2 regions of the Specibacter sp. BI4 genome follow, and region 1 is predicted to be linked to the other one. Evidence: predicted binding sites of a transcription regulator. Region 1 holds the regulator's gene; the other holds the start of a gene.
What was found. Region 1 encodes Rex, which represses fermentation and respiration genes when NADH is low (regulators of the CRP and FNR family bind a similar motif). Its sites were predicted from a motif close to CTTGTGAANNNNTTCACAAG; they were not measured.
Positions count from the first base shown of each region.

Region 2: araB (ribulokinase) is a predicted target of Rex. The motif match lies at 8,943-8,962, and genes of this name have one in related genera.

Region 1 is NZ_CM155265.1:151,546-166,765, forward strand. It holds gene AC1L6K_RS00815 (NAD(P)-binding domain-containing protein) at 1-1,122, shown strand, start outside; gene AC1L6K_RS00820 (hypothetical protein) at 1,353-1,814, shown strand; gene ccsB (c-type cytochrome biogenesis protein CcsB) at 1,899-2,999, opposite strand; gene resB (cytochrome c biogenesis protein ResB) at 2,999-4,618, opposite strand; gene AC1L6K_RS00835 (cytochrome c biogenesis CcdA family protein) at 4,722-5,477, opposite strand; gene AC1L6K_RS00840 (TlpA family protein disulfide reductase) at 5,494-6,081, opposite strand; gene AC1L6K_RS00845 (histidine phosphatase family protein) at 6,202-6,864, opposite strand; gene AC1L6K_RS00850 (YceI family protein) at 7,029-7,586, shown strand; gene AC1L6K_RS00855 (hypothetical protein) at 7,718-8,431, shown strand; gene AC1L6K_RS00860 (hypothetical protein) at 8,649-9,359, shown strand; gene AC1L6K_RS00865 (redox-sensing transcriptional repressor Rex) at 9,402-10,145, opposite strand; gene AC1L6K_RS00870 (glutaredoxin family protein) at 10,343-10,696, opposite strand; gene AC1L6K_RS00875 (HAD family hydrolase) at 10,881-11,693, shown strand; gene AC1L6K_RS00880 (30S ribosomal protein bS22) at 11,809-11,907, opposite strand; gene AC1L6K_RS00885 (helix-turn-helix domain-containing protein) at 12,022-12,258, opposite strand; gene AC1L6K_RS00890 (3-deoxy-7-phosphoheptulonate synthase) at 12,455-13,585, opposite strand; gene AC1L6K_RS00895 (acetylxylan esterase) at 13,787-14,797, opposite strand; gene AC1L6K_RS00900 (NAD(P)/FAD-dependent oxidoreductase) at 15,125-15,220, opposite strand, start outside.
Region 2 is NZ_CM155265.1:1,244,678-1,259,897, forward strand. It holds gene AC1L6K_RS05845 (IclR family transcriptional regulator) at 1-65, shown strand, start outside; gene AC1L6K_RS05850 (PadR family transcriptional regulator) at 287-829, shown strand; gene AC1L6K_RS05855 (ABC1 kinase family protein) at 835-2,547, shown strand; gene AC1L6K_RS05860 (Fur family transcriptional regulator) at 2,631-3,074, shown strand; gene AC1L6K_RS05865 (hypothetical protein) at 3,201-3,482, shown strand; gene AC1L6K_RS05870 (alpha/beta fold hydrolase) at 3,592-3,729, shown strand; partial or broken gene AC1L6K_RS05875 (alpha/beta fold hydrolase) at 3,733-4,665, shown strand; gene AC1L6K_RS05880 (HPr family phosphocarrier protein) at 4,662-4,919, shown strand; gene AC1L6K_RS05885 (hypothetical protein) at 5,219-5,851, opposite strand; gene AC1L6K_RS05890 (glyoxalase superfamily protein) at 6,047-6,424, shown strand; gene AC1L6K_RS05895 (aldose 1-epimerase family protein) at 6,503-7,474, opposite strand; gene AC1L6K_RS05900 (LacI family DNA-binding transcriptional regulator) at 7,601-8,638, shown strand; gene araB (ribulokinase) at 9,020-10,753, shown strand; gene AC1L6K_RS05910 (L-ribulose-5-phosphate 4-epimerase) at 10,750-11,439, shown strand; gene araA (L-arabinose isomerase) at 11,474-12,994, shown strand; gene AC1L6K_RS05920 (alpha-hydroxy acid oxidase) at 13,031-14,383, opposite strand; gene AC1L6K_RS05925 (hypothetical protein) at 14,459-14,707, shown strand; gene AC1L6K_RS05930 (DEAD/DEAH box helicase) at 14,768-15,220, shown strand, end outside.

The DNA.
Region 1 (15,220 bases):
ATTTCATCCTTCCCGCCGCGCGAAGTCCTCTTTGACTACATCAAGGGCCGCGTGGAAAAGTCCGACGTTCGCAAGTACGTCAGATTCAACACCGTGGCTCGCCACACCGCCTACAACGAAGAGACCCAGGAATTCACACTCACCGTCGAGGACCTGGCCACCGGCACCACGACCGAGCACGTCTTTGACAAGCTGGTTGTTTCCACGGGCCACTTCTCCTTCCCCTCAGTCCCTGAATTCAAGGGCATCAACAGCTTCCCCGGCGAAGTCCTGCACGCGCACGACTTCCGCGGCGCGGAGCGCTTCAGCGGCAAGAACCTGCTCATGATCGGCAGCAGCTACTCCGCCGAAGACATTGGCATGCAGGCCCACAAGATGGGCGCCGAGTCCATCACCTTCAGCTACCGCTCGGGCCCCATGGGCTTCGACTGGCCCGAGAACACTGTCGAGCGCCCACTCGTCAGCCATTTTGAGGGCAGCACGGCGCACTTCAGCGACGGCACCCAGGGCGAGTTTGACGCCGTCGTGCTCTGCACCGGCTACCAGCACAAGTACCCGTTCCTGCCCGGCGACCTGAGCCTGAAGTCCAAGAACGTGCTGTACCCGGCAAAGCTGTACAAGGGTGTCGTGTGGCAGCAGAACACCAACCTGTTCTACCTTGGCGCGCAGGACCAGTACTACACGTTCAACATGTTTGACGCCCAGGCCTGGTATGTCCGCGACGTCATGACCGGCGCGATCGAGCTGCCCACACTGGCCGAGCGCGACGCTGACATCCAGCTGTGGCTCGAGCGCCAGGCGGCCCTGCCGGATCACAACGCCGAGGCTGATTTCCAGTCGGACTACCTGCGCGAGCTCATCGCCGCCACCGACTACCCGCCCTTCGACCTGGACGCCGTTTCGCAACTGTTCAAGGACTGGATGCACCACAAGGAAACCGACATCCTCGGCTACCGCGACATGGTCCACCGCTCGGTCGTCACCGGCACCATGGCCACCAGGCACCACACCCGCTGGCTCAACGCCATGGACGATTCGCTGGGCCGCTACCTCAACGGCCCGTCGCAGGACGTTGACACCGGCACGCTCGCCACCTTCACGGGGGAGCTCAGCTCCAAATAGCCTTTTTGGCCGGGCCGCCCGCGTGGGCGCCGGGATGACCTGAAAGTTCGACGGCGTGGGCCGGGGCAGCTGCCCCGGCCCATCTTGCGTTGTGGCCGGGGATTGTGGCCGTGCGTTGTGGCCGGCCAGGCCTGCGGGACCGGCTTCGAGTCGTGCGAACAGGGGCATTGACAAGTCGCCGAATTGGGCGCATTCTAAAAACATAAGTACTGTTTTTAGATGGAGGAGTCATGGCAACGCATTCAATCCCCGCCCCGTCCACTGCTTGGGGCACCCACGCCTTGGCACACGCCAAGGCCGAGCCCGCCTACGCGGCGTTCCTGCTGCTGTGGGTTGGCTTCATCGCGATCCCGCTGATCATGGGCCTGGACAAGTTTTTTAACGTCCTGACCAATTGGGAAAACTACCTGGCCCCGTGGATCGAGAACATCTCACCGTTCAACGCGCACGGGACCATGCTGGCCATTGGCATCGTCGAGATCATCGCCGCCGTTGCCATGATTCTGCGGCCGCGCTACGCCGCCTTCGTGGTGGCGCTCTGGCTGGCAGGGATCATCGTCAACCTGCTCACCTACTCCGGCTTCTACGACGTCGCCCTGCGCGGCTTTGGCCTGATGGTGGCCGCCATCGCCCTAGCCCTGCTCGCCCGGACGTACACCAAGCCCGGCTTTCGCAAGGCCGGCATGAAGTAGGGACTTGGGCGGGCCTGTTTGCAGACAACAACGCCCCGGGATGCGGTTGGCATCCCGGGGCGTTGCAGCAGTCTCAACAGCGGGTCAGCTGCCAACACCCGCATAGGAGTGCAGGCCTGAGAAATACATGTTCACGATGGTGAAATTGAAGACCACGCAGAGGTAGCCAACAATGGAGAGCCAGGCAGCACGCGTGCCCGTCCATCCCTTCGTGGCCCGGGCGTGCAGGTAGCCGGCGTAAACCACCCAAATGACGAACGTCCAGACTTCTTTCGTGTCCCAGCCCCAGAAGCGGCCCCACGCCTTTTCGGCCCAGATGGAGCCGAACATCAAGGTCAGCGTCCAGCCAACGAAGGCAATGCCGTTGATGCGGTAGGACAGGTTTTCAAGGCTCAGCGCGTTGGGCACAAGACGCATCACAGGCGCCTTGTCCTTCTTGCCGGTGGCAATGGCGGCTTCGCGGCGCGACTGGAACAGCTGCAGCACTGACATCGCAAACGTCAGCGTGAAGAACGCAGAAGACAACACGGCGATGGACACGTGAATGACCAGCCAGTAGCTCTGTAGTGCGGGCACCAGGTGGCCCACCGGAGTCCAGAACGCCACAGAAGCCGCCACCACCATGAGCAGCACCAGGCCGATCACAAAGGTGCCAAGGAAGCGCAGGTCGCGGCGGGTCAGCACGAGCAGGAACACAATGGCAACGGCAAAACTGCCGGTGGTGCAGAACTCATACATGTTGCCCCACGGCACGCGACCTGCCGCCAGACCGCGGAAGAGCACGGCAAAACCCTGGACGACGGCGGCCACAACGGTCAGCGCCACAGCCACCCTGGCCACGACGCGCCGTTCCTTGCCGTACCGCATGGAGTCCCCGGCTGTCACGCCGTCGGACCCCGCATGGGTTTTGCTGGTGGGACGGACGCCGCGGTCCTGCGGACCCGCCCCGAGGCCTTGGCCCGCGGTGCCGCGGGCGCCCGCTCCGGCCAGTGCGGCTTCCTTGTTTTCGGCGGCCTCGCCGGACAGGTGGCCTGCGGCGGCCTCGCTTGCCAGACCCTTTTTGATCATCTGGTTGAAAGTCACCAGGTCCCAGGCATAGGCACAAAATGCCACCGCATACGCCAATCCGGCAACCAGCATGAGCTGCTCGCTAAGCTGGGCAAAGCCTTCATTGATATCTGGCATTACTGGTCCTTACTTGCCGCGGCCACGCTTTGCGCGGAGTTGTCTGTTGTCGATTGTGCCTGCTCACCATTTTGCCCCGTGGAATCAAGGGGCACCAGCCATTTGGCATGCAGGGCCTTGTTGATGGCAGCGTATTCGGCCGCCAGGCGGTGGTCTTCACCGCGGGCGAGCAGGCCAAATTCCACCATGGTGCGACCGTCCGGGTGGTTGCCCGTCCGGACCCAGACACGGCGGCGGCTCATGAACAAGGAGGCCATGAGCCCGGCCAGGGCCAAGAGTGCAAAAACAAGGACATAGACCTGGCCCGGGTCATGCCTGATGTCCAGTGCGGCAAAGCGCTTGATGCCGTCGAAGCTGATGCTGCCGTTGCCTTCCGGCAGTGTGTAGCTCTGGCCCGGTACGAGCGTAATGCCGCCGGCGTCAACATTGCGGGAGTTGATCTCGGTGAGTTTCGAGGTGTCGAGGGTGTAAACATTGCGCGGCACGCCGCTGTCCAGGCCAAGGTCGCCCGTGTAGGCGTTCAGGTTCAGCTGCGGGTTGAACGGATCGGGGTCCGAACCAAAAGCCACACCCTTTTCATCGACGAGTGCCGTGGGCAGGAAGAAGCCCACGAACCCTAGCTGTTCGGGCTTTGCGTCGGGAACCTTGATCACCATCAAGGAGGTGTAGGCGCCGTCGGTGGGGATGGTGATGACAGGGCCCTGGAAGGCGACCTTGCCCTCGCCGTCCTTGATGGTGACGACGGGGGCGTAACCGTTGCCGACCAGGTACACGTTGGTTCCACCGACAGCCACCGGCTCGTTGACCTTGAGCGTCTTGGTTTCAGCTTCGGCGCCGGGCTTGTCCTTGACGCCCAACGTGGCGTTGAAGTCCAGCGGCTGTCCGTAGTGCGCCTCCGTGGAGCGGTCATATTTGACCACCAGCCGGTCAAGCTGCACCGAGTAGGGGCTCAGCCTGTCCTCGCCGAAGTTGGCTCCGGGGGTGAACGTGTCATACCCGGTCAGGGTGTTGACAAAGGTGTCGCCTTCCACCAGCACACGCTGCCCGCTGTAGCCAAAGAGGCCGCTGAAGGCGATGGCCACCAGGACGCCGATCATGGCCGTGTGGAAGATCAGGTTGCCCACTTCCTTCAGGAAGCCAACCTCGGCACCTACCGAGGGCCTGTCGGTGTCGAGGTCACGCACATCCACACGGTAGCGGCGGGCCTTCAAGACCTCCGCGGCATCCTTGACGGCCGTCGCGGCGTCGATGCCGCTGTCGGCAGGGATTTCCACGGTCCCGTATTCCGCCAGCCGGGAGAGCCGTTTGGGCGTGCGCGGCGGCGCCGAGCGCATGGCCTTCCAGTGGATCTTCGCACGCGGCAGCACACAGCCGACCAGGGATGTGAACAACAGCAGGTAGATGGCGGCGAACCACGGGGAGGAGTACACGTCGAAGAGCTTGAACCAGTCCATGATGGGACCGGAAACCGGATTGTCTGTCAGGTATTGGGTCACTTCAGCCGGGGACGACGGCCGCTGCGGGAACAGGGAGCCGGGCACCGCCGCCACGGCAAGCATCAGCAGCAGGAACAAGGCCGTGCGCATGCTTGTCAGCTGCCGCCAGGCCCAGCGCAGCATGCCGAGGAAACCGAGCCGCGGCAGGGCCACCTCGCCGCCAGCTTCCTTCGGCGCCTTGCTCTTGGGTTCTTTCACCACTGCCTCTTCACCACTGTTTCTTTCATTAGATTGGCAATCTCACTTCATCGGCAAACCAAAATTGCAGTTCGTTGATCCAGGTGCCCCACAGCCCCGAAACCATCAACAGGCCCAGGACTATCAACATGCCGCCGCCAAAGTACTGCAGTCCGCGGCGGTGCCTGCGGAAGAATGCCAGGGCACCCAGCCCGCGGCGCACACCCAGGGCAATCAGTAGGAACGGCAGTCCCAGCCCCAAACAGTAAATAAACGTCAGGAACGCACCCTTGGCGGCCGTGCTTCCGTCGAAGTACGACAAAGCCAACACCGCGCTGAGCGTGGGACCGATGCACGGCGCCCAGCCCAGTCCAAAGGTTACGCCCAAAATGGGCGCTCCCCACAGTCCGGCCGGCGGCTTCGCATGAATCTTGGCTTCGCCCTGGAACCAGCTCATCCCGCCCAGGAACACCACGCCCATGAGAATCACGACGGCGCCCAGCACCTGGGTGACCCAGGCGGCGTCGGGGCCCATCAGCCACGCACCCAGCTGGCCGAAAATGGCGCCAATGAGCACAAAAACAACTGAAAAGCCCAGCACGAACAAGCCAATCCCGACGAGCATCCGCCCGCGGCGCTGGTTTTCCAGGTCGGCCCCTGTCAACCCGCTCACATAACCCAGATATCCGGGAACGAGAGGCAGCACACAGGGCGACAGGAAGGAAACCAGTCCGGCCAGCAGGGCAACGGGCATGGCCAGCCAAATGGAACCGCTGTTGATGACTTCGGCAAAGGGATTGTTCATGGTGGTGGGGAGGCCGCTAGTTTTCCGCCAGCGCGGTGGAGATCAAGGCTTTCAAGGTGCCCTTCTCGGCCACGCCAAGAATGCGCGCCGAGACGCGGCCCTTCTTGTCCAGCACCAGCGTGGTCGGGACGGAGCTGGGCGGCACAAACTTGGTCAGCGCCAGCAGCACGCCGCCGTCCTTGTCCATCATGCTCGGGTAGCTGAGCTTGAAATTACGCTCGAAGGCCTCCGCCGTGGCCTTTTCATCACGGATGTTCACACCAATGAACTCCACGCCCTGGGGCTTGAAGTCGGTGTGGAGCGCCTGCAGGTCAGGGGCCTCAACCCGGCAGGGAGCGCAGGCCGCGTACCAAAAGTTCAGCACCGTGACCTGGCCGGGGAAGTCGGCCGCGTCAACCTTTTCGCCGTCAAAAAGTGTGCCGGTGAAGGCGACGGGCTCCTTGCGCTCGGAGGCGCCGTATTCAGTCACGGAGCCGTCGCCGGCAATGTAGTTCTTGTTGTCGCCGGCATTGGCCTGCTTGGCCAGGGGGTCTTCGCTGGTGCAGGCGGCCAAGGCCACAGTCAGGGCTGCGCCGCCAGCGGCCAAAAGCGATCTACGGCTCATCGAGGAAGTCACGGCGCAAGTCTTTCGTTGATTGGGAAGCCACGGCGCAGGCGCAGAAATGGCATTATGTTCTACGCTACGTCGAAAAGCTGATTGTCAGCTGTGTGTGAAGCCCGGGGACTAGGCGCCCGGGGTGGTCGCCGCACCGGGAAGCAGCACGGCGGCGGGTTCGCTGTACACGACGTCCACAACGTCGTCGCCGTCGAACGTCAATGAGGTCAGCGAGGCCAGGGTGCACTCCCGGTTTCGGGGGTCGTGCCACAGCCGCTTGCCCTCGGCACTGCGCCGCGTGGACCAGATGGGCAGCTGGTGGCTGACCATGATGGCCTGGGCCCCGTCGCCGCCAATCTCGAAGGCACGACGGCGGGCATCCCGCGCCGCTTCAAGCATGCGTTCGGCCTGGGCTTCGTATGCTTCGCCCCAGGAGGGCCGGAACGGATTCACGAAGTGGGGCCAGTGCTTGGGTTTGCGCAACTCGGCCTTGCTCATGACGAGGCCCTCGAAGTGGTTCTCCGCCTCGATGATGCGCGGGTCGGTCACGATTTCAAGGCCGAGCGCCTCGGCCGTGGGCTGCGCCGTTTCCTGGGCCCGGGTGAGAGGTGAGGCGACAAGGTAAACCGGTGCGCCGCCGTCGTTCTTCAGGGCGGCAAAGTGCTCGGCAACCATCACCGCCATGTCGCGGCCGCGCTCGGAGAGGTGAAATTCGGGGAGCCGGCCGTAGAGCACGCCATCGGGGTTGAAGACCTCGCCGTGGCGCAGAAGATGAACAGTTACTCGGGACATGTTTCCCAGTTTCTCAAAGTTAGTTGGTTAGGGGTTAATCCGTGGCGGGTAAAGTTTTTTTGGAACACGGGAATAATAGATACAAACGCATGCTTATGCCATGTGAAGGATCACCACAACGGCGACCCCGCTTTTGTGTACAGAACAAAATCAAGGAGCTCCACATGCCAGTAACAAACGTTGAATCCTCAGGCCTCTCACAGGGCATCTGGAACCTGGACATCTCACACTCAGAGGTTGGCTTCGTTGTCCGCCACGCAGGCATCTCCAAGGTCCGCGGAAAGTTCGCCCTCCTCGAAGGCGCCTTGACTCTTGGCGAAACCCTGGCCGATTCCTCCATCACCGCCACCATCCAGGCCGCCAGCTTCAACTCAGGCGACGAAGGCCGCGACGGCCACGTCAAGGGCGCCGACTTCCTTGACGTCGAAACGTACCCCACCCTGACGTTCGTTTCCACCGCAGTGTCAGGCGACGCTGAGGACTTCGAACTGACAGGTGAGCTGACCATCCGCGGCATCGCCAAGACCGTCACCTTCAAGGGCGAGTTCAACGGCGTCGCAGTTGACCCGTTCGGCGCCACCCGCGCAGGATTCGAAGCCAAGACCGTCATCAGCCGCAAGGAATTCGGCCTGACTTGGAACGCAGCCCTGGAAGCCGGCGGCGTGCTCGTTTCCGACAAGGTCACCATCACCCTCGATGTGGCTTTCGTCAAGGCAGCATAGCGTTTCCCCCAACGCATTGATCATTCATCACTGAAGGGTTTCAATGCCGGTCCGCACACTGTGCGGACCGGCATTTTGCTGCCATTTTGCACACCTATACAACCGTTCTTCCCAAGACTAGGGTTCTTCCTATGAGCACACCGAATGAGTTCCCAGGTCCCGAGCAGCCCGGCTCGCAGCCATCGCCTCCCGGTTATGGTTCCCAGCCCGATCCTAATGCTCCCCCAATCCACGGCGCCGGCAATCAAGGCGGCGCCGCACAACCGCCTCCCGGCTACCAACAGCCCGGCTACCAACAGCCCGGCGGACAGGCTCCAGGCGGGCAGCAGTACCAGCAGCCCGGCTATCAGCAGCCCGGCGGGCCGCAATCCGGCGGCTCCAATTTTGAGCTGCCCAAGGACATGCCCCGGTCGGTGCAGGATGTCATGCCGGTCGGCGGCTTCTCCGGAATGTTCAAAATGGACGGCCTGCCCCAGCTGCTGAAGATCTCGTACATCATCTGGCTGGTGACAGCGGCGATCTGGCTCTTCTTCACATTTTTCGCCTTCATCGGTTCCCTCTTCCTCTTAAGCTCGCCATACTTCCGCGGCTCAGGTGTCCGGGGTCTTGTGGTCTCCATCATTTCCCTGGTGTTGATCGCTGCGATCGTTGTTTGCGCCATGAAGCTCAAGGAAGGCATGCAGTGGGCCCGGTTGGCGCTGTCGGCCATAGCCCTGATCAGCATCGTGCTGCTCATAACCAGCAATGGCGGCAGCGGCTTGTTGAGCGTTGTGGCCGCCGTGTTGATGTGGCTGCCGGAATCCACCAACTGGCTCAATTCCCGAAAGAGGGGCGTCAGCCAGTAGCTTCAGTTCACAGTTTTGACGCTGTGCCGCTCTCAAGCAGTGGGGCAGGTGGTTGTGCCGGGAGAGGTCGCGTAGGGTTTGTATTAAACCCTGCCGCGGCCTTTTTCCATTTCTGTCCGACGGCCGGCGCACCCGCTTGGCCAGCGCCACCGGCCAAGCACCCGGCAACACTGAACTCGGCCAAGCCAAACTCGGCCACATTGAAAGAGCAGCTGTCATGACCACCCCCGGTGAAGAACCCCAAGAGCACCCCACCACCCGCCCGGGCAGCTACGGCGAGATCGCCCCAGGCGTGCCACGCTATGGGCAGTACGCGCCCGCTGGCTGGGAACCGCCCCAGGACGTGAAGGATGCGCAGAAGGGCAACACGCCGCCGTCTGCCTTGCCGCCGGCTCCGTCGTATCCCGGCTTCCAGGGCCGGCAGCCCGGCCTGCCTGCCGATCCCGGAGCTCCTTTGGCACCGCCCAACAGGGTGGTGCTGGCCACCAGGCTGATCATGGCAGCCGGAGTCCTGCAGCTTATTGCCCTCATTATCTGGGCGTTCGCCATGACAACTCCTGCCGGTCAGGAACTGCTGCGCTCGACAGTCGGGCAGGCAATGGCCACCAATCCGGAAGCTGCTGCCGCCGTCACCGAACAACAACTGTTCACCACGGTGGCGGCGATGATGGCAGTCATTCAAGCCGTCTGCGTCGCCGGATACTTTTGGATTGCCGCCAAGCTGCGCCGCGGGAGGAACTGGGCCCGGATCACTGCCCTTGTCCTTGCCATCATCTCGATTGCGCTGGTGCCGGAAGGCGGATCGTATTCGTTTTATTCCGGCGCCCGCATAGTTTTGGGGCTGGTTGCCGTGTTCATGTTGTTCAGGTCCCCCGCCAAGGAGTTCTTCCTGGCGCACAAGGCACGACGCGGGGCCCTGAAGCGCTGAGCTGCAGGCCTTGATGCTGGGCCAAGCTCCCCCGGCCTCCGGCTAGGCTCCGGGCCCGTCCTGCTCCAGGCTGCCCGGTTCCAGGCCGTCCTGCTCCAGGCTGTCCGGTTCCAGCCGGGGCTCCTGCAGGCGTTGAGCGTGATAGGCCAATATTTGCAGTTCAGTGGCCATGTCCACCTTGCGCAGGTTTACATGCTCCGGCACTGTCAGGGCCACTGGGGCGAAGCTCAGTATGCTGCGGACGCCTGCCGCCACCACCCTGTCACAAACAGCCTGGGCCACGGATGCGGGCAGGGCCAGGACAACCATGTTGACCCGGGCGGACTTGACCACGTTTTCCAGGTTTGCGGCGTCACTGACGCGCAGCCAGCCAATTTCGTTGCCGATAATCATCTGGTCGGAGTCAAGCAGGGCCACGACGTCAAAGCCCCGTGATTCAAATCCGGCGTATCGGGCCAGTGCCCGGCCCAGGTTTCCGGCACCAACAATGGCTACACGCCATTCGTTGGTCAGCCCGAGTGCCTGGGCAATTTTGCGGCTCAAGTTCGCCACGTCATACCCAACGCCGCGGGTCCCGTAAGAGCCAAGGTAGGAGAGGTCTTTACGGACATTTGCCGAGCCAACTCCAGCCGATTCGGCAAGCGCCTCGGATGACACGCTCTCGGCACCCTCGGCCAGCAGGGCGTTGAGCGTGCGAAGGTACAGTGTCAGGCGGGAGACCGTTGCAGGCGGCAGTCTCCGCGCCGGCTCCGCCGTCGGCTCATCCGGGGTCTGCGCTGAGGTCAAGGCTTCACTCCAAATTCTCAAACTGTGGCCGCGCCCAGATGCTGAACATGTGTCAGCCAGGTCCGCAGCGGCCTGCAACCACTGTATGACGTGGCCCGTCCATAGCCAAAAGCAGGAACCCGTGTTTGTCCTGCCGCCGCCTGCCCGGGCACGGGTATGGCAGCGGGGTGCGACGCCTTACGCGCTGTCGGCCTCCGCTATCCGGCCAGAGCACGGCTGAGAATGCTGCGCAGGCGGTTCGGATCGATATGCCAAAAGTCCCGCTGGACGCCGTCAACAAGCACGACAGGCACTTCCTCACCGAAGCGTGCTGTCAGCTCGGGGTCGCCATCAATGGACACCTCGGCCCAGGGCACGCCCAGTTCCCCTGCCACTTCGACGACGACGGCCCGTGCGTCGTCGCACAGGTGGCAGCCGGCCCTGGTGACGAGCTCCAGCAGCGGCTCGCGGGCCACCGCTTTGGGCCCGTCGGCGCCGCTGACAGGGCTTGGGGCAGTGGCGGCAGGTGCGGTGGTGGTGCGCTTGGCCGGGTCGTTGGCAGCAGGTTCCATGACTACAACGGTACCGAGTGTCAGCGCCAGGTGACGCATGCCCAGGTGTCGCGTCGGCGGCAGAGGCGCTCGGGGCTTCGAACCGGCGAGGCCACCGCACGGCAAATGAAAGTTTCACCACAGTTAACCGCTGCGGCAGGTGGCGGAACGGGCAGGCAGTGGCTGGATTGACTAGACTCGTCCCATGCCCGACGTGACTACCAACAGTGCCGAGGCCGCCTCGACCACTGAGCAGTACCAGGGTGAGGCTGCCTTCTTCGATGTGGACAACACGTTGATGAAGGGTGCCAGCTTGTTCCATGTGGCCCGGAAAATGTATCAAAAGCACGCTTTTACGCTGCAGGATGTTGCGGGCTTCGCGTGGAAGCAAACCAAGTTCATCATGCGCGGCGAGAACATGAACGATGTGCACTCGGTCCAGGACTCGGCACAAAAAATTGCCGCCGGGATCAGCGCGGATTTTGTCCGCGATCTTGGCGAAGAAGTCTACGACGAGATGATTGAGTCCAAGATCTGGCCCGGCACCAAGGCGCTGACACAGGAGCACCTTAAATCCGGCCGCCAGGTGTGGCTGGTGACGGCAACCCCGGTGGAAGTGGCAGGGGTCATTGCCGCCCGCCTCAACCTCACAGGCGCCCTGGGCACCGTTGCCGAGATTGAAGACGGCGTCTACACCGGCCGGTTGGTGGGCGAGATCCTGCACGGGGCGGCCAAGGGCCGTGCAGTTCGCGAGCTGGCCGACAGGGAAGGCCTGGATCTTTCACGCAGCTGGGCCTACAGCGATTCCTACAACGACATCCCGCTGCTGACAACTGTGGGCAATCCGGTGGCCATCAACCCGGACGCCAAGTTGCGCAAGCATGCACGGGAAAACAATTGGCCCATCTACGATTTCCGTTCGGGGCGCCGCGCCGCCACCCTGGGCCTGAAAGCCGCCACGGGTGCCGGCGTGGTCTATGGGCTGTGGAAGGGCATCGCCATGGTGCGGAAGCGCTAACCAGCCACAGCGCCGGCGGGCGGGGCACCCGCGGCACGACCCGCCGTCGTGCCTGGGCATAAAAAAACACCCGCACACCTCTACGGTGAACGGGTATTTTTGCGAAGAAAAAGCTTTACTTCTTGTTGCGACGCTGGTGACGCGTCTTGCGAAGCTGCTTACGGTGCTTCTTCTTGGACATCCGCTTGCGGCGCTTCTTAACTACTGAACCCATGAAAGTTCCTCACAAACTGCATAGAACAACCTCGGATGAGGCCGTAAACGATTAGGTTGACCGATCGCAGGAATCGGTCAAAGCCGAAAATGGATCTTTCCTAGGGTACCGCCTTTACCCTGTATGCGCCGAACTGGAGGGTCCATGCGTCTCTGTGCCATCCACCACGGCAGAGCGCAGGTAGCTTTCGACGGCGTTGGCAGGCACCCGATATGACCGGCCAAAACGCACGGCGGGCAGCTCTCCGGCATGAACCATGCGGTAGACGGTCATTTTGGACACGCGCATGAGCTCGGCCACTTCCTGAACCGTCAAGAAGTTCACATCGGAGAAATTTTGCTCCTGCGTCATCGCTGTCCTCGGTATCCATTTTTCATTAGAAAAGATCCAGGTGCGGGCTTACGGCACCTTCTGCTCGTACGCCAACTCTAGGTGCAGATGGTGCTTATGTGAAAGTTGTTTCTTCACAACCCGGTTTCCGGGCGCCGATTCATGGACTCATGCGCGCCACTGGTGCCCACTTCTGCGCGTGGCGAAACGCTGCGGGCTATGCGGTGCGGCGGGCGCGGGAGCTGCGGGCGAGGTTGGCCAGGACATCGGCCGTCACGTCCCAATCCATGCAGGCGTCCGTGACGGACTGCCCGTACGTCAGGCTGGCGTCGCCGGCGGCAACCTTTTCGACGTCGAGGTTCTGCGCGCCGCCCACGAGGAAGCTCTCCAGCATGACGCCTGCGATGGTGTGCGCCGAAGCATCTCCGGCTTCCAGCTGGGCACCGATTTCCAGGGCAACCTCGGCCTGGCGGTGGTGGCTCTTGCCCGAGTTGGCGTGGCTGGCATCCACGATCAACCGGGGGTTGACGGATGCGGCGGCGGCCTTTTCGGACGCCTCCGCCACATCTGCGGCCTTGTAGTTCGGGCCCCTGCGGCCGCCGCGCAGGATCATGTGGGTGTCCTGGTTGCCGGAGGTGCTCACGAGCGAGGCGCGGCCGTCGCCGTCGATCCCGAGGAACGACTGCGGGGCGCTGGCAGCGTTGCACGCATCGAGTGCAACCTGCAGCTCACCGTCGGTGCCGTTCTTGAAGCCGATCGGCATGGACAGGCCCGAGCTGAGCTGGCGGTGGATCTGGCTCTCGGTGGTGCGGGCCCCGATGGCGCCCCAGGTGATCAGGTCGGCCGTGTACTGCGGGCTGATCGGCTCCAGGAATTCGGTGCCGGTGGGCAGGCCGAGCTCCGCAACCTGGAGCAGGAATTCACGCGCCATTTCCAGGCCCTTGGCCACGTCGTGGCTGCCGTCCAGGTTGGGATCGTTGATCAGGCCCTTCCAGCCCACCGTGGTGCGCGGCTTTTCGAAGTACGCGCGCATCACGATCAGCAGGTCCTCTTCATGGGCCTTGGCGGTTTCGGCCAGCCGGCGGGCGTATTCCAGCCCGGCCTTGGGATCATGAATGGAGCACGGGCCCACCACCACGAGGAGCCTGTCGTCGAGGCCGTCCATGATGGCGCGGACCTGGTCACGGCCGCGTTCGACGACGTTGCTTGTGTGTGCGTCCAGCGGCAGCTTTGCGGACAGCTGGGCAGGAGTCGGCAGCTCGGTGAACTGGCTGACGCGCAGGTTGGTTGTGGACTGCGGCCTTGCGGGTGCTGCGCCGGGGGTTTCGGTGGCTGCTGTGAGACTCATGGGAAAAATTCCTTTGCTGGTGGCTGGCAGCGAGCCTCCTCTTCGGAGCCCGCCGGAAAATGGCGAAGGACAGAGAATGAATTCTCTGTCCTGTTGGCTCTGAAGGTGGTTGGATGCGTGTCAGTTAGACGCGGGCCCCTCCAGAGCCAACGAAAAATACGCATACCAACGGTTTGTCATGCCCAAACCATACTCCCGAAATTATCCGGCCAGCAAATCGGCCACGTAATGAAGTTGCCGGAGCCAGTGGTGCTCCTGGCCGCCCTCGTGGTTGTTGAAACGGTAGAATTCCATGTCTTTTGCGGGCTGCAAGGAGGCTGCCGCCCCGTAGTTGTTGAAGGACGCGTACACGGTTGAGGCCGGGCAGACATCGTCCATTCCGGCCGACGAGTACAGCGCGGGGGCCGTGCAGCGGCTGGCGAAGTGCACGCCGTCGTAATAGTTGAGCACCGCCAGCATGGCGTCGTAGCCGCCCCTGTGGCGCTTGAGAAACGCCGAGATTTCCGGGTATGGCCCGCGCACCGCGAGGTCAATGGCGCGGGGGAAGTCCTGCAGGAAGGGCACGTCGGGCAGGACGCCGACGACGCCGTTGAGCCTGCCCGCGGCGATCCCGGCCGCAGCGATGGCCAATCCGCCGCCCTGGCTGATGCCCGCGAGAATGACCTTGTTTTCGTCGATTTCCGCGTGGGATTGGACCGCTTCAATGGCTCGGAAGGCGTCGACGTAGACGCGGCGGTAGTAGTAGCCGTCCCGGGAGTCGATGCCGCGGGTCATGAGCCCGGGGTAGGCGACGTCTCCGGCCGACGGGTGCGGATCCGGGGTGTCGCCGAGGATCCCGCCAAAACCCTGGCCGCGGGTGTCCATGATGAAGTGCGCGTAGCCTGCCTGCGCCCAGGATGTGTCCTGCTGGACCAGTCCGCGGCCCCCTGAGTAGCCGATGTACTGGACCACGGCGGGCAGTTTTTCGCCTTTTGGGCGATTTGCGGGGAGGTGCAGCCAGCCCTTGATCGGGGCGCCGCCGAAACCGTTGAAGGCCACGTCAAAGCTGTCGATGACTGTGAGCAGGTTTTCGACCGGGGTGAAGCTTGGTGCAAGGGGATGTTCGCGGGCCTCGGTGATTGTGGCATCCCAGAAGCTGTCAAAATCGGCAGGCTCGGCGGCGGCTGATGAATAGGCGCGGAGCTGGTCAACGGGCAGGTCGAAAAGCGGCATGGTCAGTTTCCGTTTCAGTCAGGCCCGGCACCCGGGCACACAATCCTTAGGGACATCCTACGTCCCACTTGTGGTTTTGTGGCGTCGCGGACCGATCGGCCAGGTATTTAACGGCCAGCGTCGGAGCACTGTGGCTCAGCCGTGGCCGCGGTTCGCAGGGGCGGGCCCCGCGCCGAGGAACGAGGCTGGGAAGTCGCTGGATGGGCCCACAAGCCCCCGGGCCCCAATGTCCAGAATCGCCCAGCGGCTGGACATTGGGAGGGACTGGGTGGGCCCACGACGGCGAGGGCCCCGCGCCGAGGAACGAGGCGTGGGAGCCGCCGGGGACTAACGCAGCGGGTTGAAGTGGCGCATGCTGGCCGGCGGGGTGCCGCCCGTCAGTTCCGCGGCAACCATCTTGCCTGTCAGCGGGCCCAGCGCAAT
Region 2 (15,220 bases), 1.1 Mb from region 1:
GATTGAATCGCAGATTCAACCAAAACGATGTCCGGCGGCTCCTCACTGTGGATGGCCTGTCATAGCTCCGATTGGCTTCGGAAGGCTGAACTGCCCGGCGCAGTTCGCCTGTGCGAGCGGGAGGAGAGCGGCGGCCGTCCGCGCATGGCCCCGGCGCGGTCTGAGGTGGAGGAATTGTACGCAGTGGCGCCTCGGCTGCGTCCCGGCGAACCATTGCCATAGCCTTCACCGGGGTATATCGTTAGCTATCGTTGGGTATCGTTAGTGATTGACTGAGGAGAGCATGATGCATAATTCATTTCCTGCAGGCGGATTCATGGGCAACAACCTCGACGGCATGTGGCAGGCAGTTGAGGAGTTCAGGTCGCGGTTCGAAAAGCGCGCCGGCACCCGTGCCGGCCGGGGTGAGTTGCGCTCGGCGGTGCTGGCCCTGCTCGCGGAGCGCCCCATGCACGGTTACCAGATCATCCGGGAAATCGAGGAACGCAGCGGCGGCAGCTGGAAGCCGAGCGCCGGCTCCATTTACCCCACGCTGCAGCTGCTGGCCGACGAAGGACTGGTCAGCGCTGAAGAGTCCAATGGCCGCAAAAACTACACGTTAACCGAGGCAGGCCGCGAAGAGGTTGCAAATGCCGAAACGTCGGCTCCCTGGGACTCTGCAGCGCAGGCATCCGGTCCGGGGTTCTCGGCACTGCCCAAGGCAGGTGTGGAGCTTGCCCAGGCCGCAGCCCAGGTAGGTCGCACGGGGACGACGAAGCAGGTTCAGGAAGCTGTGACGGTGCTTGAAGAGGCACGCCGCCGGCTGTATTCGATCCTCGCGCAGGACTAACCAGGATGGCGCCGGCTGGACGCGGCAGGGCGGAGCCGGTGCCAGGCGCCGGGGACACCCGGGCCCGATACCGCCGGATCCTGCGCTTCGCCGCGTGGCATCTGGCGGTCACCTGGTGGTTTGAGTTGCTCCTGCCCCGCATCGGGCTCGGCAAAGTGGCCGAACGAACCCGGGCAAGGCGGATGCGGCGGTTCGCACAGCGCTTCCACGCACTCGCGGTGGAGCTGGGCGGGCTGATGATCAAGGTCGGTCAGTTCATGTCGTCCAGGCTCGACGTGCTCCCGCCGGAGATCACCGCCGAATTGGAGGGCCTGCAAGATGAGGTGCCGCCCGTACCGTTCCCTGCGATCCGTGCGCTTGCCGAGGCCGAGCTGGGTGCAGCGCTGGAGGCGGTGTTCGCGTGGGTCGAGGAAGTGCCCATCGCGGCGGCATCCCTCGGGCAGGCGCACCGGGCGCAACTTCTGCCCGGAAACGCCGCAGACACCGGGCTCGGCAGCGTGGTGGTGAAGGTGCAGAGGCCGGGCATTGCCACGATTATCGACGTCGATCTGGCCGCGCTTCGAAAGGTGGGCGGCTGGCTCGGCCGCCTTCGCTTCGTGTCCAAACGTGTCAACGTGCCAGCGTTGGTCGAGGAATTTGCGAAGACCAGTCTTGAGGAAATTGACTACCTCAACGAAGCGGCGAATTCGGAACGGTTTGCCGCTGATTTCGACGGCGATGACAGGGTGACCGTGCCCGGCGTCGTATGGGAGCGGACGACTCGGCGGGTGCTCACGCTCGAGGATGTCACGGCCATTAAAATCACTGATTCCAAGGCGCTGCTGGCTGCCGGGATCGATCCTGCGCAGGTGGCCCCGGTTTTTGCGTCGGTCATGTTCGACCAGCTATTCGCCAGCGGTTTCTTCCATGCCGACCCGCACCCCGGCAATATCTTCATCACTCCGCATGTCGACCCGGCCGGGGAACGGCCGTGGAAGCTGACATTCATCGATTTTGGCATGATGGGCGAGGTGCCGGCGAGCACGCGCAGCGGCCTCCGGAAACTGCTGATCGCGGCCGCCTCGCGGGACGGAAAGGGCCTGGTGTCCGCGATCGGTGATGTCGGTGTGCTGGTGCCGTCGACCGACACGACGGAGCTTGAACGGGCGATGACGCAGCTCTTTGCCCGCTTTGGTGGGATGGGTTTCGCCGAGCTTCGCGAGGTTGACCCGCGCGAGTTCCAGGATTTTGCCGGGGAGTTTGGCGAGGTGGTCCGCTCGCTGCCGTTCCAGTTGCCGGAGAATTTTCTGCTCATCATCCGTGCCATGTCACTGACCTCTGGAGTGTGCAGTTCCCTGGATGCCCGATTCAATTTGTGGGACTCGGTGGAGCCCTATGCGGCGCAGCTGCTGCGGGACGAGCGCGGCAACCTTGTCAAGGACGTGGCAACCCAGGCGCTCGACGCCGCAGCGGTCACCTTCCGCCTGCCGAAACGTCTGGATGGACTCCTTACCCGCCTCGAGTCCGGTTCGCTGCCGGTGGCCAGCCCCAGCCTCGAGCGGCGGTTGGCACGGCTGGTCCGCGCAGCGCAGCAAGTGGCATCCGCACTAATCTTCGGTGCACTCCTGATCGCCGGCGCCGTGGTTCGATCCGGGGACGCCGTGTTTGGCAACGTGCTGATGATCGTGGCGGCGCTTCCGCTGCTGCATATGTTCTGGATGGGACGACGACGCCGCTGACGCCCGGCAACGGCTCATAACGCTACAGGTGATGAGGCTAACAGTTGTTTTGAGTAACTAAAAACAACTGTTAGGATGGAGGCATGGCATTGGACGCGCAGCAAGAGGCTCTGGCGGGACGACTCAGGTCGGCCCGGCTGAAGGTGACGGCACCGCGCGTCGCAGTTCTTGGTGTGCTCTCCGGCCAGGGGCACCTGGATGCGGAGACAGTATTTTCCGCAGCCGCAACGCACTTGCCGAAGACTTCCCTGCAGGCTGTCTACGGAGTGTTGGCTGCGCTGGTCTCTGCAGGACTGGTGCGCAAGATCGAACCTGCAGGCTCAGCGGCGCTGTACGAGACCCGGGTGGGCGACAACCACCACCACCTCGTCTGCCTCAACTGCAAGGCAGTTGAAGATGTGGATTGCGTCATCGGCGAAAGCCCGTGCCTGACGCCGTCGAACGTGAATGGCTTCGCCATACAGGTTGCAGAGATTACCTTTTGGGGCATCTGCTCCGCGTGCCAACTGGCCACGGCTGACGCCTAGCCCGCCGCACAAGCGGCAAACGCAAACAACAAACCCACTGGCGGGTTGAATCAGCAATGCCGCCACCCACCACATGACGTGGCGCCATTTGCCGCGCCCCTATCAAGCAACCCCAGAGGAGCTATCTTGAACAACTCATTTGAATCACCCAGCCATCCCTTCATGCGCACTTTCCTGACGGAATCAACCGAAGGTGGGGCAGCCATGCTGGGCGGCTCGCCGGCACCACGCACCGCTGCCGCCGGAACATACGTAACGACAGACGCAGCCCGAACCGGGCAGGCGGGAACGTACGTGACGACAAGCGCAGACCGATCCGGGCAGATGGGAAGCTATGTGAGCACAGCCGCCAGTCCCGCCGGGCGTGCAGCTTCCTACGTGACAAGCGAATTCCGTTCCTCGAAATAATCGCCGGGTGCTGGCCGCCAGGCCAGCCCACTGAACTGGTATTATCCGACGAATGATCGGGTCCCCGTCGAATGCGGCGGGGACGGCACCAAGGAGACAGTTGAACCAAATGACGCACCTGCGGATCAACGGCGCAGAACTGTACTCGGAGGTGGCCGGTTCCGGGGAGCCCGTCCTCCTTCTGCATGGGGGCTTCTGCTCGCTGGAGTCCCTGCGGAAGATCTCCGACGCGCTCGTCCCCGACTAGCGGGTGCTCGCCCTTGAACGCTCCGGACACGGACGCTCGGCCGACATCGCTGAAGAGTACAGCTATCCGCGCGGAGTCGCAGATGCCTTGTCCTATCTCGATGCCCAGGGCCTCGATTCGGTGCACCTGGTCGGCTACAGCGACGGCGCCATCATCGGCCTGCTGCTCGCGCTGGAACATCCGGAGCGGGTGCGGTCATTGGTCGCCATCAGCGATGCGGGCTCCGACAAGCCCGTGCCGTTTGTTGTCCATCCCGACGAGGAGAACCCGGCATTGGGTGTGCGGGGCATCCGGCTCGGGCAGGGGGATCCGGGACTGCTGGCGCGCCAGCTCGACGCCGTGGCCCTCGCCGCCGAACAGCAGGGCGTCACCGCGGCCAAGGTCATGGCGCCGATGGTTGCCACGATCGATGAGGCCCGCGACTTCGCCACCGCCTGCCGTTCACGGAAGCTTTCGCCCGGCATCATGGTCGAGGTGCCTTCCGTCGCCCTGCTGGCCGGGGCGTTTCTGGCTTAGGTGGACTTCATGTCCATCGGCACCAACGATCTCACGCAGTACACCATGGCCGCCGACCGCATGGCACCCTCCCTTGCCGCCCTGACAGACCCGTGGCAGCCGGCCGTGCTGCACTTGATCCACTTCGCGGCTGCGGCCGGCGTCAGCGGAGCCAAGCCCGTCGGCGTGTGCGGCGAGGCAGCGGCGGATCCGTATCTCGCCTGCATCCTGGTGGGCCTCGGGCTGGGCAGCCTGTCCATGGCACCCAACGCTGTGGCCGCCGTCGGCCTGCAGCTGGAGTCCGTGACGCAGGAGCAATGCCGGCAGGCCGCAACGGCCGTGCTCCGCTGCACCACTGCGGCCCAGGCCCAGGCCAGGGCCACTGCCCGCGAGCTGCTTTCCCCATCCACCCCGGAAATGTTCCAAGGAGTGAAGAAATGACCACGCAAACTGTTGTAGTTGGCTCCCCTGTGGGCCTGCACGCCCGCCCCGCCGCCATGATTGCCACGGCCGCAGCGGCCTACGACGACGAGATCCTGCTCAGCATCGACGGTGCCGACGAGGCGGATGCCACCTCGGCACTCATGATCATGACCCTCGGCGCCGACTTTGGTGCGTCCGTGACCGTTGAGTCGGAGAACGCCGCAGCCGTGGCGGAGATTGCGGCCATGATTGCCAAGGACCTGGACGGCTGACGGTTCTTCCCACCCAAGCAAAAGCACCTCGACCTCCGGGTCGGGGTGCTTTTTTGGCTCCACCATTGCCAGCACCAGCGGACGCCCGGCGGGATCCTGCAACACACCGGCCGCGGCGTTGGTCCACGCTTGGAGATCCGCAGCCAGTGATCAGGTGTAGCTCATCTTCACTTCGGCCAGGCGAATGTGTCCGGCTCAGCTGCGCGTACAGGCGGTGAGCCTGGCATGGGGCGCCCGTGGTGCCAGGATCAACGGTGTCAGCCCGGGCGTCGACTCCACCTGCACGGGCCGGCAGGGTGTCATCCGCCCGAAATTCCTGCCAGAAACCGGCTGCTGCGCCTAAATTCACGGACCAGGAACCCCATTGCGAGTATCGCCGCAACGACAGCAATCGCCATGACCCAAAAGAAGGACGTATCCCGCCCGGCCCAGTTCGCCGCCTGGGCAGCAAACAGGAATACGTAGGCAGGAAAGAAGATCAATTGTGTGGCCAGGCTCTTTCGAAGTTGAACGGCACCCGCCCGTACGACCGGCAGATGTTCGTGATCCAGCGGTGCCTTGCCTGCAATTTGGCGGTTAATGTATTTTCGCTCTTCGTCAGCCAACGGAAACAGGACGTCAACGGTGTTCAACCGTACCGTGGGCGCAACTTTTTTGGTGTTATAGACGAGTCCGCCAATAAAGATGCCGGCCGTGGCAAAGATAAACCCGACACTCAAGTACGCTGCCCAGGCGGGCGGGGAAGCTCCAAGAATTAGAATCCCGGCCCCGGTTCCGGCCGCCATCAAGGCGAGGACGCCAGCGGGAAAATATCGTGTGTAATAGCTTTTCACGGCTGGGCCCAGTCCGATGTCTTCGACACCTTGCGCTTTTTTCATGGCCCGAGACCACCGGTCGTCGGACGCTGCCAGGAGATCATCAATTCCGCCCATTGCATTCTTCCCAAAAGTCCGGCAACTCCGGCCGCGCCGATGTGCCACCGTGCAGGCGCCTGAACTGATGATTACATCCTGACCCATTCCCGCCCGTAAGCCAATGGTTCCGGGGCGCAACTTACGGGAGTGCTTCCCCTGCGAATTCTGCCCAAACCCTGTTGGCGGGCGGGCCTTCGGCGTAGCGTGTCCGGCATGGACTGGAAATTGGAACTCATATTTGTGCCTGTCTCCGACGTGGACAGGGCCAAGGATTTTTATGTGAACAAGGTGGGCTTCAACGCCGACTTCGACGAGCGGCCCGGCGGCGGCATCCGCTTTGTGCAGCTGACCCCGCCCGGCTCGGCCTGCTCCATCTGCATCGGTGAGGGGCTGACCGACGCCGCACCCGGGACCGCGCCCATGATGCAGATCGTTGTCGGCGACATTCAAGCAGCCCATGACCAGCTGGCGGCCAACGGCGTGGACGTCAGCGACGTCGACGTCCAGGCCTGGGGCCACTTCGTGAACTTCGCCGATCCGGACGGCAACAAATGGGCGCTGCAATACCTGCCGAACCGCCCGACGGGCTGATCCCGCGGGATCGTTGCGGGCACGGACTGTGAACCCACGACGGCGGGACGCCGGCCCGGGTGCCGCCGCACAAGCTGGCTAGAGCGCTGCGACGAGCCAGCGTGCGTCGTGGCGCTCGCCGTGGGCAAGAATGACAAGGTCGTCGCCTGAGTTGAACGCGTCGGGAGGGCAGCTCATGGGTTCCACGGCCAGGGCGATCCGGTTCAAGTCGGGTTCGGGACGGTCGGCCGTGTGGATCTGCACCCACGGCAGGACGGCAGGGTTCCAGCGCATGAGAACGCCGGATCCCCCGGCGGAGAACAGCCGGACTTCAACGTCCCCGCAGCCCTCATTTTCGGAGGTGTCCCGGACCGGCGCCAAGCCTGTGTAGGCATGGTCGATCTCCGTGCTGCCCAGGGCCCGTGGCTGCCGGAAGTCGAAGCGGCCGCCGTCGTGGTTGTCGACAGCGGCAAGCGTGGTGGGCAGCAGCCTGTCGGCGGTGACACCCAGAACCTGTGCGGCCGGCAGTTCCAGCGTCCACTCGTCCACCGGTCCGCTTCCCGCGACCAGGTAGGGGTGCGGCGCAACGCCGTAGGGGGCCGGTTTGGTTCCGGGGCCCGTACCCACATTGCTCGCCGAGATGTGCCAGTCAAGGCCTGCTTCGCTGAGTGTGTACTCCACCTGGACCTCCAGCCGGTGCGGGTACCCGGCCTGCGGCTCGATCACGGTGCCAAGGACGACGCCCGAGGGCGCCTGGTCCAGCGGTTTCCAGTCGTTCCAGAGCACCAGGCCGTGGAGGGCCGTCATCCGGTCCGCCTCATTGATTCCCAGCTGCTCATTTTCGCCATTGAAGGTGTAGGCGCCGTTGGCGATGCGGTTGGGCCAGGGGACAAGATTGGCTCCCCTGTAGCCGGGCCGGATCTCCCCGGCTTCAAAGGGCACCACAAGGTTGCGTCCGTCGTGCGTGAGTGAGCGCAGTGTGGCACCCACCGATGCGATCACGGCACGGTAGGGGCCTGATTCAAGGGTGAACTGGACGCCTGACGCCGGCTGGCTGAAAATGTTTGACATGCGTTTTCCTCTGCGAGAATGAGTGTGAGTGTCTTACGGTTTTAGCACGATTGAAGTTGGACACGCCGCCGGGGACCGATTCCCCGGCGTCAACCATGCCGGGCAGTGCCGGAGAACAGGCTGACAATGACTGACCATGTTTCGTCGAACGACCGTCCTCCCGTCATGGAGGACGTGGCTGCCAGGGCAGGGGTGTCGCACCAAACGGTCTCCCGGGTGATCAACAACCATCCCAATGTCAGCGCCAAGACGCGCACGCTGGTCGAAGCCGCCATCGCCGAGCTTGGCTACCGGCGCAATACAGCGGCACGGCAGCTGGTGACCCGGCGGTCGGAAACTTTTGGCGTGGTTGCCCACAGCATGGAGCATTACGGTCCGGCGCACATCCTGCTGGGCATCCAGGAAGCGGCCTACGCCGCCGGCTACGCTGTCAACACCGTGGGGCTGCCGGACATGAGCGAGAAAGCCATCAACGAGACGGTGGAATACCACCTCGCACATCAAGTTGACGCGCTCGTGGTCATTGCCCCGCAGGAAGAAATTGTGCGCACCATCGAACGCCTGCGCCCGGGAGTTCCACTCGTCGCCATCGGTGACATTGGTGCAGCGGGAGTGCAGAGCGTGGGAGTCGACCAACAGCGCGGCGGGTGGCTGGCAACCCAGCACCTGATCGACCAGGGACACCGCAACATTGCCCACATCATGGGCCCGGCCGACTGGCTTGACGCCCAGGCCCGGCGCCGCGGCTGGGAAGCAGCCCTGGCCGGTGCAGGACTGGAGCCGGGCCCCCTGCTTGTGGGGGACTGGAGCGCCGAGTCCGGCTACCTTGCCGGGAAACAGCTGTTGGACAACAGCGAATGTTCTGCCGTTTTTGCCGCCAACGACCAGATGTCCCTTGGCGTGATCCGTGCCGCGTATGAGCGCAATTTGCGGCTTCCGCGCGACCTGTCCGTTGTTGGTTTTGATGACAGCCCCGAATCTGGTTTTTATTTCCCGCCACTGACGACAGTGCGGCAGGACTTTGCCGAACTGGGGCGCCGCTGCGTTGGCATGATCCTTGACGGCATTTCCGGCAATGACCCGTTGTTCTCGGTGCGCATCCAACCCCACCTGATACTGCGGGCCAGCACCGGGCCGAAGCCTGTGGCACTGACCCGCAGTTAGGCCGGGCGGGGCATCCTCGACAGTGCATCGGACAGAAATGACGGCCCGATTGTTAGCGCTCACAGATTTCATTTCAAATTGCCCGTAAAGTGGTGGTCGTCGATCCAAGCCGCAGAACACCGCGGTGACGTCCGAAGAATCTTGCCACGCGGGCCGGCGACCGTGCGGTTTCAGGCTACTGTACCGAGTCAAGCCCCGGTCGGCGCATTTTTTGGTGCCACCCCTGCGGTTTGCCCGGACAGCTGGGTATGCGACGGCCGGTGTCCATATCGATGAACAACCCTTGACTTGGCTGGATGAAACGGTATTGTTAGCGTTCACAAGTGCATTTATTTTGGCCGCCATCCATGGCGTGCCGCAAACATCAGCTGAGAGGAAATTATGGGGACGCAGGAGTCTTACGTAATTGGCATTGATTACGGCACCCTGTCCGGGCGTGCAGTCGTGGTGCGCGTGCGGGACGGGGCAGAGCTGGCCTCCGCCGTCGTGGAGTATCCGCACGGTGTCGTTGAACGGTCACTGCCAGGTGCGGCGGACAGGCTGCCGCCTGAATGGGCGCTGCAGGTTCCCGAGGACTACCGCCAGGTGCTCAAGCAGGCAGTTCCGGCTGCCATTGCCCAAGCGGGGATCGACCCGGCCGATGTGAAAGCCGTCGGCACCGACTTCACCGCCTGCACCATGGTGCCCACCACGGCCGACGGCACCCCATTGTGCGAACTGCCGGAGTGGTCAGCCGAGCCGCACGCCTTCGTCAAGTTGTGGCGCCACCATGCAGCACAGCCGCAGGCCGAGCGCATCAACGAGCTGGCCCGGCAGCGCAAGGAAAGCTGGCTGCCGCGCTACGGCGGGCTGATTTCCTCCGAATGGGAGTTCGCCAAGGGCCTGCAGCTGCTGGAGGAAGCCCCGGAAGTTTACGCGGCCATGGACCACTGGGTGGAAGCCGCCGACTGGATCGTTTGGCAACTCACAGGCAACTACGTACGCAACGCCTGCACGGCCGGCTACAAGGGCATCCTGCAGGACGGCCGATACCCGTCGGAAGATTTCCTGTCAGCGTTGAACCCGGATTTTGCCGGTTTCGTTGCGGACAAGGTTGAGCACCCGATCGGCAGCCTGGGGGATTCGGCTGGCGGGCTCAGCGCCGAAGCCGCCACCTGGACCGGCCTGCCCGAGGGCATCCCGGTTGCCGTGGGCAATGTTGACGCCCATGTCACGGCGCCGGCGGCAAAGGCCGTCAAACCCGGCCAGATGGTGGCCATCATGGGCACCTCAACCTGCCACGTCATGAGCTCCGATGAGCTCCGCGAAGTGCCAGGCATGTGCGGAGTTGTCGACGGCGGCATCATCCCCGGCCTGTACGGCTACGAAGCCGGCCAAAGCGGCGTCGGCGACATCTTCGGCTGGTTCATCAAGAACTCCGTGCCCGCAAATTACCTTGCCCAGGCGGCCAAGAAGGGCCTGGGCATCCACGAATACCTGACCTCGCTTGCCGAGCGCCAGAACATTGGCGAACACGGGCTTGTAGCCCTGGACTGGCACAGCGGCAACCGTTCTGTCCTGGTTGACCACGAGCTCTCCGGCGTCGTGGTGGGGCAGACGCTTGCCACCACACCCGAGGACGGCTACCGGGCGCTGCTGGAGGCAACAGCATTTGGCGCCCGGGTCATCGTGGAGACGTTCAACGCCGCCGGGGTTCCCGTCACGGAATTCATCGTGGCCGGCGGGCTCATGAAGAACCAGCTGCTCATGCAAATTTATGCCGACGTGCTGAACCTGCCGCTGTCCACGATCGGCTCAAGCCAGGGCCCTGCCTTGGGATCCGCCATCCACGCAGCAGTGGCGGCGGGACTCTATCCCGACATCATGGCAGCCTCCGAGGCCATGGGCAGCGTGAACCGCGCAGTTGTCAGCCCCATCCCGGAAAACGTTGCCGCCTACAACGAGCTTTTTGCCGAATACCGCCTGCTGCACGACTACTTTGGCCGCGGCGCCAACGACGTCATGCACCGGCTCAAGGCCCTTGCCCGCGGCGCACGCACCAAGGGTGCGCCGGCCCCGGCTGACGACTCGTCAGCCGGGCCCACGACCTTGGTCCAGTCAGGAGCGACAGCATGAGCTATTCACCCGAAACAACAGCCGCCGTCGCAGCCCTGCGCAGCGAAGTCTGCCGCCTCCACGCCGAACTCGTCCGCTACGAACTGGTGGTCTGGACTGCCGGCAACGTCTCGGCCAGGGTGCCCGGCGAGGACCTGATGATTATCAAGCCCTCCGGAATCGACTACGACGCACTCACCCCCGAATCCATGGTCGTCACCGACCTGCATGGAACCCCCGTCGACGGCGGGTGGGGCAACCCTGAGCTGGCGCCCTCGTCCGACACGGCAGCGCACGCCTACGTGTACAGGCACATGCCGGAGGTGGGCGGGGTTGTACACACCCACTCAAGCTACGCCACTGCCTGGGCTGTGCGTGGCGAGGCAATCCCGTGCGTGCTGACCATGATGGGCGACGAGTTCGGCGGCGAAATCCCCGTCGGCCCGTTCGCCCTGATCGGTGATGACTCCATTGGCCGCGGCATCGTCGAGACGCTGGCGGGCTCCCGCTCGCCCGCCGTGCTGATGCAAAACCACGGCCCCTTCACCATCGGGGCCACGGCCAAGGCCGCGGTGAAGGCGGCTGTGCTGTGCGAGGAAGTTGCCCGCACCGTGCACCTTTCACGCGAGCTGGGACCCATGATTCCCATCGACAGCTCCCACATCGACAGCCTGCACCAGCGCTACCAAAACGTCTACGGACAGTAACCCCCAACCCGCCTCCTGTCTCGAAGGAATGAAAATGTCTTTGCAGTTGAACAACTCCCTGTCCGGATACGAAGTCTGGTTTCTGACCGGAAGCCAGAACCTCTACGGCGAGGAAACCCTGCGCCAGGTCGCCGAGCAGTCGGCCGAAGTGGTCAAGACGCTGCAGGAATCAGCAGAGATTCCCGTCCGCGTTGTCTTCAAGGACGTGCTGAAGGATTCCGAGTCCATCCGCCGGGCGGCCATTGATGCCAACGCCGACGACAAGGTCATTGGGCTCATCGCCTGGATGCACACCTTTTCACCGGCCAAAATGTGGATCCGCGGGCTGAGCGAGTTGAACAAGCCGCTGCTGCACCTGCACACCCAGGCCAATGTGGCACTGCCGTGGGCGGAGATCGATTTCGATTTCATGAACCTGAACCAGGCAGCACACGGTGACAGGGAATTTGGCTACATGCAATCACGCATGGGCGTCAGCCGGAAGACAGTGGTGGGCCACGTGTCCAACCCGCTGGTGCGTGAAAAGATCGGCACCTGGACGCGTGCGGCCGCTGCAGTGGCCCAGGTCCGGACCTTGAAGGTGGCCCGTTTTGGCGACAACATGCGCAATGTGGCCGTCACTGAGGGCGACAAGACCGAAGCCGAAATCCGGTTTGGCGTCTCCGTCAACAGCTGGTCCGTGAACGAACTGGCCGAGGCCGTTGACGCCTCCTCCGAAGCAGATGTTGACGCTCTCATTGCCGAATACCTGCGCCTGTACAACGTGGCTCCCGAACTCCACCCGGGCGCCGCACGCCACGATTCCCTGCGCTACGGGGCAAAGATTGAACTTGGCCTGCGCAGCTTCCTTGAGGCCGGGGACTTTGGTGCGTTCACCACCAACTTTGAGGACCTGGGCGGACTGCGCCAGCTCCCGGGCCTGGCAGTGCAGCGGCTCATGGCTGACGGCTACGGCTTTGGCGCCGAGGGCGACTGGAAGACGGCAGTGCTCATCCGCGCCGCGAAGGTGATGGGGGAGGGGCTGCCCGGCGGGGCCTCCCTCATGGAGGACTACACCTATCACCTGGTTCCCGGTGAGGAAAAGATCCTCGGCGCCCACATGCTTGAGGTGTGTCCGTCGCTGACAACCACCAAGCCTTCACTGGAGGTGCACCCGCTGGGCATTGGCGGCCGCGAGGATCCTGTCCGCCTGGTGTTCGACGCGGATCCGGGCACCGGAGTGGTTGTGGCACTTTCGGACATGCGTGAACGCTTCCGTCTCACAGCCAACAAGGTCGAGGTTGTGCCGCTGGACGAGCCGCTGCCCAACCTGCCCGTGGCCCGGGCCGTGTGGAAGCCGCTGCCCGACTTTGCCACCTCCGCCGCCGCCTGGCTGGAAGCCGGGGCCGCCCACCACACAGTGATGAGCACCGCCGTCGGCATTGAGGCGTTCCAGGACTTCGCGGACATCTTCGAAGCCGAACTTCTTGTCATTGACGAGGACACCACGCAGCGTGGTTTCGTGCGTGAGATCCGCTGGAACCAGGCCTACTACCGCCTGGCCCAGGGGTTCTGAGCACGGATCCCGGCCTGACCCGGCCGGGATCCGTGCTCAGGACTGGTCTTTGAGGATCCTGACGTGATCCGGTGTCAGCTCGGCGATGGTGGTGACACCGAGCAGTGCCATGGTGCGCCGCATGTCCGTTTCAAGGATCTCCAGTGTGCGGTCCACCCCGGCCCGGCCGCCGGCCATCAGGCCGTACAGATAGGCCCGCCCAATCAAGGTGAAGTCCGCCCCCAGGGACAGTGCCGCGATGATGTCGGCACCGCTCATGATGCCTGTGTCCAAAATGATTGCGGGGCTGCCTGCACCGGACTTTAGCGCCGCGGAAACTTCCGGAAGGAGGTGGAAGGGGATGGGCGCCCGGTCCAATTGGCGCCCGCCGTGGTTGGAGAGCACCACACCGTCGGCCCCGTGGTCAACGGACTTCCGGGCGTCGTCGACGGTCTGGATCCCCTTGACCACCAGCTTGCCCTTCCATGTTTCCCGCAACCAGCTCAGATCCGCATAATTCAAGGTGGGGTCGAACATCGAGTTGATCAGCTCGGCCACGGTGCCCGAGTGCCGGGACAGCGAGGCAAAAGTGAGTGGTTCGTGGGTCAGGAAGTTAAACCACCAGGCAGGTCGGTAGGAAGCGTCAAGCACCGTCTTGATGGTCAGCGAAGGCGGGATGGTCATGCCGTTGCGCACGTCCCGCAGCCGCGCCCCGGCGACGGAGGTGTCCACAGTGACCATGAGCGTGTCATAGCCGGCACGGGCGGCGCGTTCGATCAGTTCAAGGGAACGGTCCCTGTCCTTCCACAGGTAGAGCTGGAACCAGTTCCGCCCATTCGGGGCTGCGGCGGCAACATCCTCGATGGAGGCCGTGCCCATCGTGGACAGCGTGTAGGGAATGCCCGCCGCCTCGGCAGCCTGGGAGCCGGCATACTCGCCCTCGGACTGCATCATCCGGGTGAACCCGGTGGGGGCGATGCCCACAGGCATCCTTGACGGCCTGCCCAGAATCTCCATGCCCAGGCCGATGCTTGAGACATCCCGCAGGATGCCCGGGCGGAACTCAATGTCAAGGAACGCTGCACGCGCCCGGCGGAGGGTGATTTCCGCTTCGGCGGCACCATCCGTGTAGTCGAAGGGCGCCTTCGGGGTCCGGCGCTTTGCCATGTCCCGCAGATCCCAAATGGTGTTGGTGCGTCGCAATTTGGCGGCCTGGCTGAACTCAGGCTTCTTGAACTGCATCAACGGGGCCAGCTCCGAATATTTGGGCATCCGGCGCCTGAGTGCGGCTGGCAGGACAGGAATCCCCGGCAGCGCGGCGGGCGCGTGCTGCACGGCCGGCACGGCAGAGGTTGCGGCGCCGGGTGCCGGCGGCATTTCAGGGTTGCCGGTTTCGCTTCTTTGCGTCATTGTCGCCTCCATGCTGGGGGAAGGTGGATTTCTCCGTGGTCTCCCACACTAGGGGCTAAGGTCCAACCACACTAAGTGGCAATGTCACATGCGCACCCATCAACTTGTTTTGAGCTGGCTGGAGCACCAACTCTCCGCCTGAACGGTGGCCGTCGTTCCATCGCCGAGCCAACGATGGCCATGGGGGCTCCCGGAAATGTCGGCGTGAGTGCGATGCTGGGCTCGCTGCGGGAGGCTGTCAAGGGCGACGACGGGCCAGGAGCGGCAAGTCTTGTCACTGCCCACATCGAGGGGTTTTACAAGGAAGCCGGGCCCGCCGGCTGAGGGCGGGTTACGACATGAGCCGGTTCCTCGCTGTGGGTGCCGCCCGGTACTGTTAATCGAATGGATCTTTCGCTCGTCCCCTACGTGGAATACACGGATCTCAGAAGCCTTGTCGGCCCCGCAGCGGTGCATCGCGGGCTTGGCTATGCCAGCGCTGGCAATGTCAGCCGGGTCCAGTGGGTGGAAAGCCGGCTCGAACTGCAGGCCCTGGTGTCGGGCAGCGGAAACCGGGTCTACGAAACCACCGCCATCTTCCTTGACAAACCGAAGGGCGCGGCTCTTGTTGACGGCAACTGCAGCTGCCCCGTCGGCGGAAACTGCAAACATGTGGCTGCGCTGATTTTTACCACCAACCGCTTGCTGGAAGAAACTGAAGCTCCCGAAACGTCAGGGATTCCCGGGGCTCGTGAAGTTCCTGTGGCCGGCGCAGCAACCCCATCCGCAGCAGCGGCGCCGGCCCGGTTGATGGCGCCCAAGGCGCCGGCAGCGAAGAGGCCGGCACCCAAAAAGCCA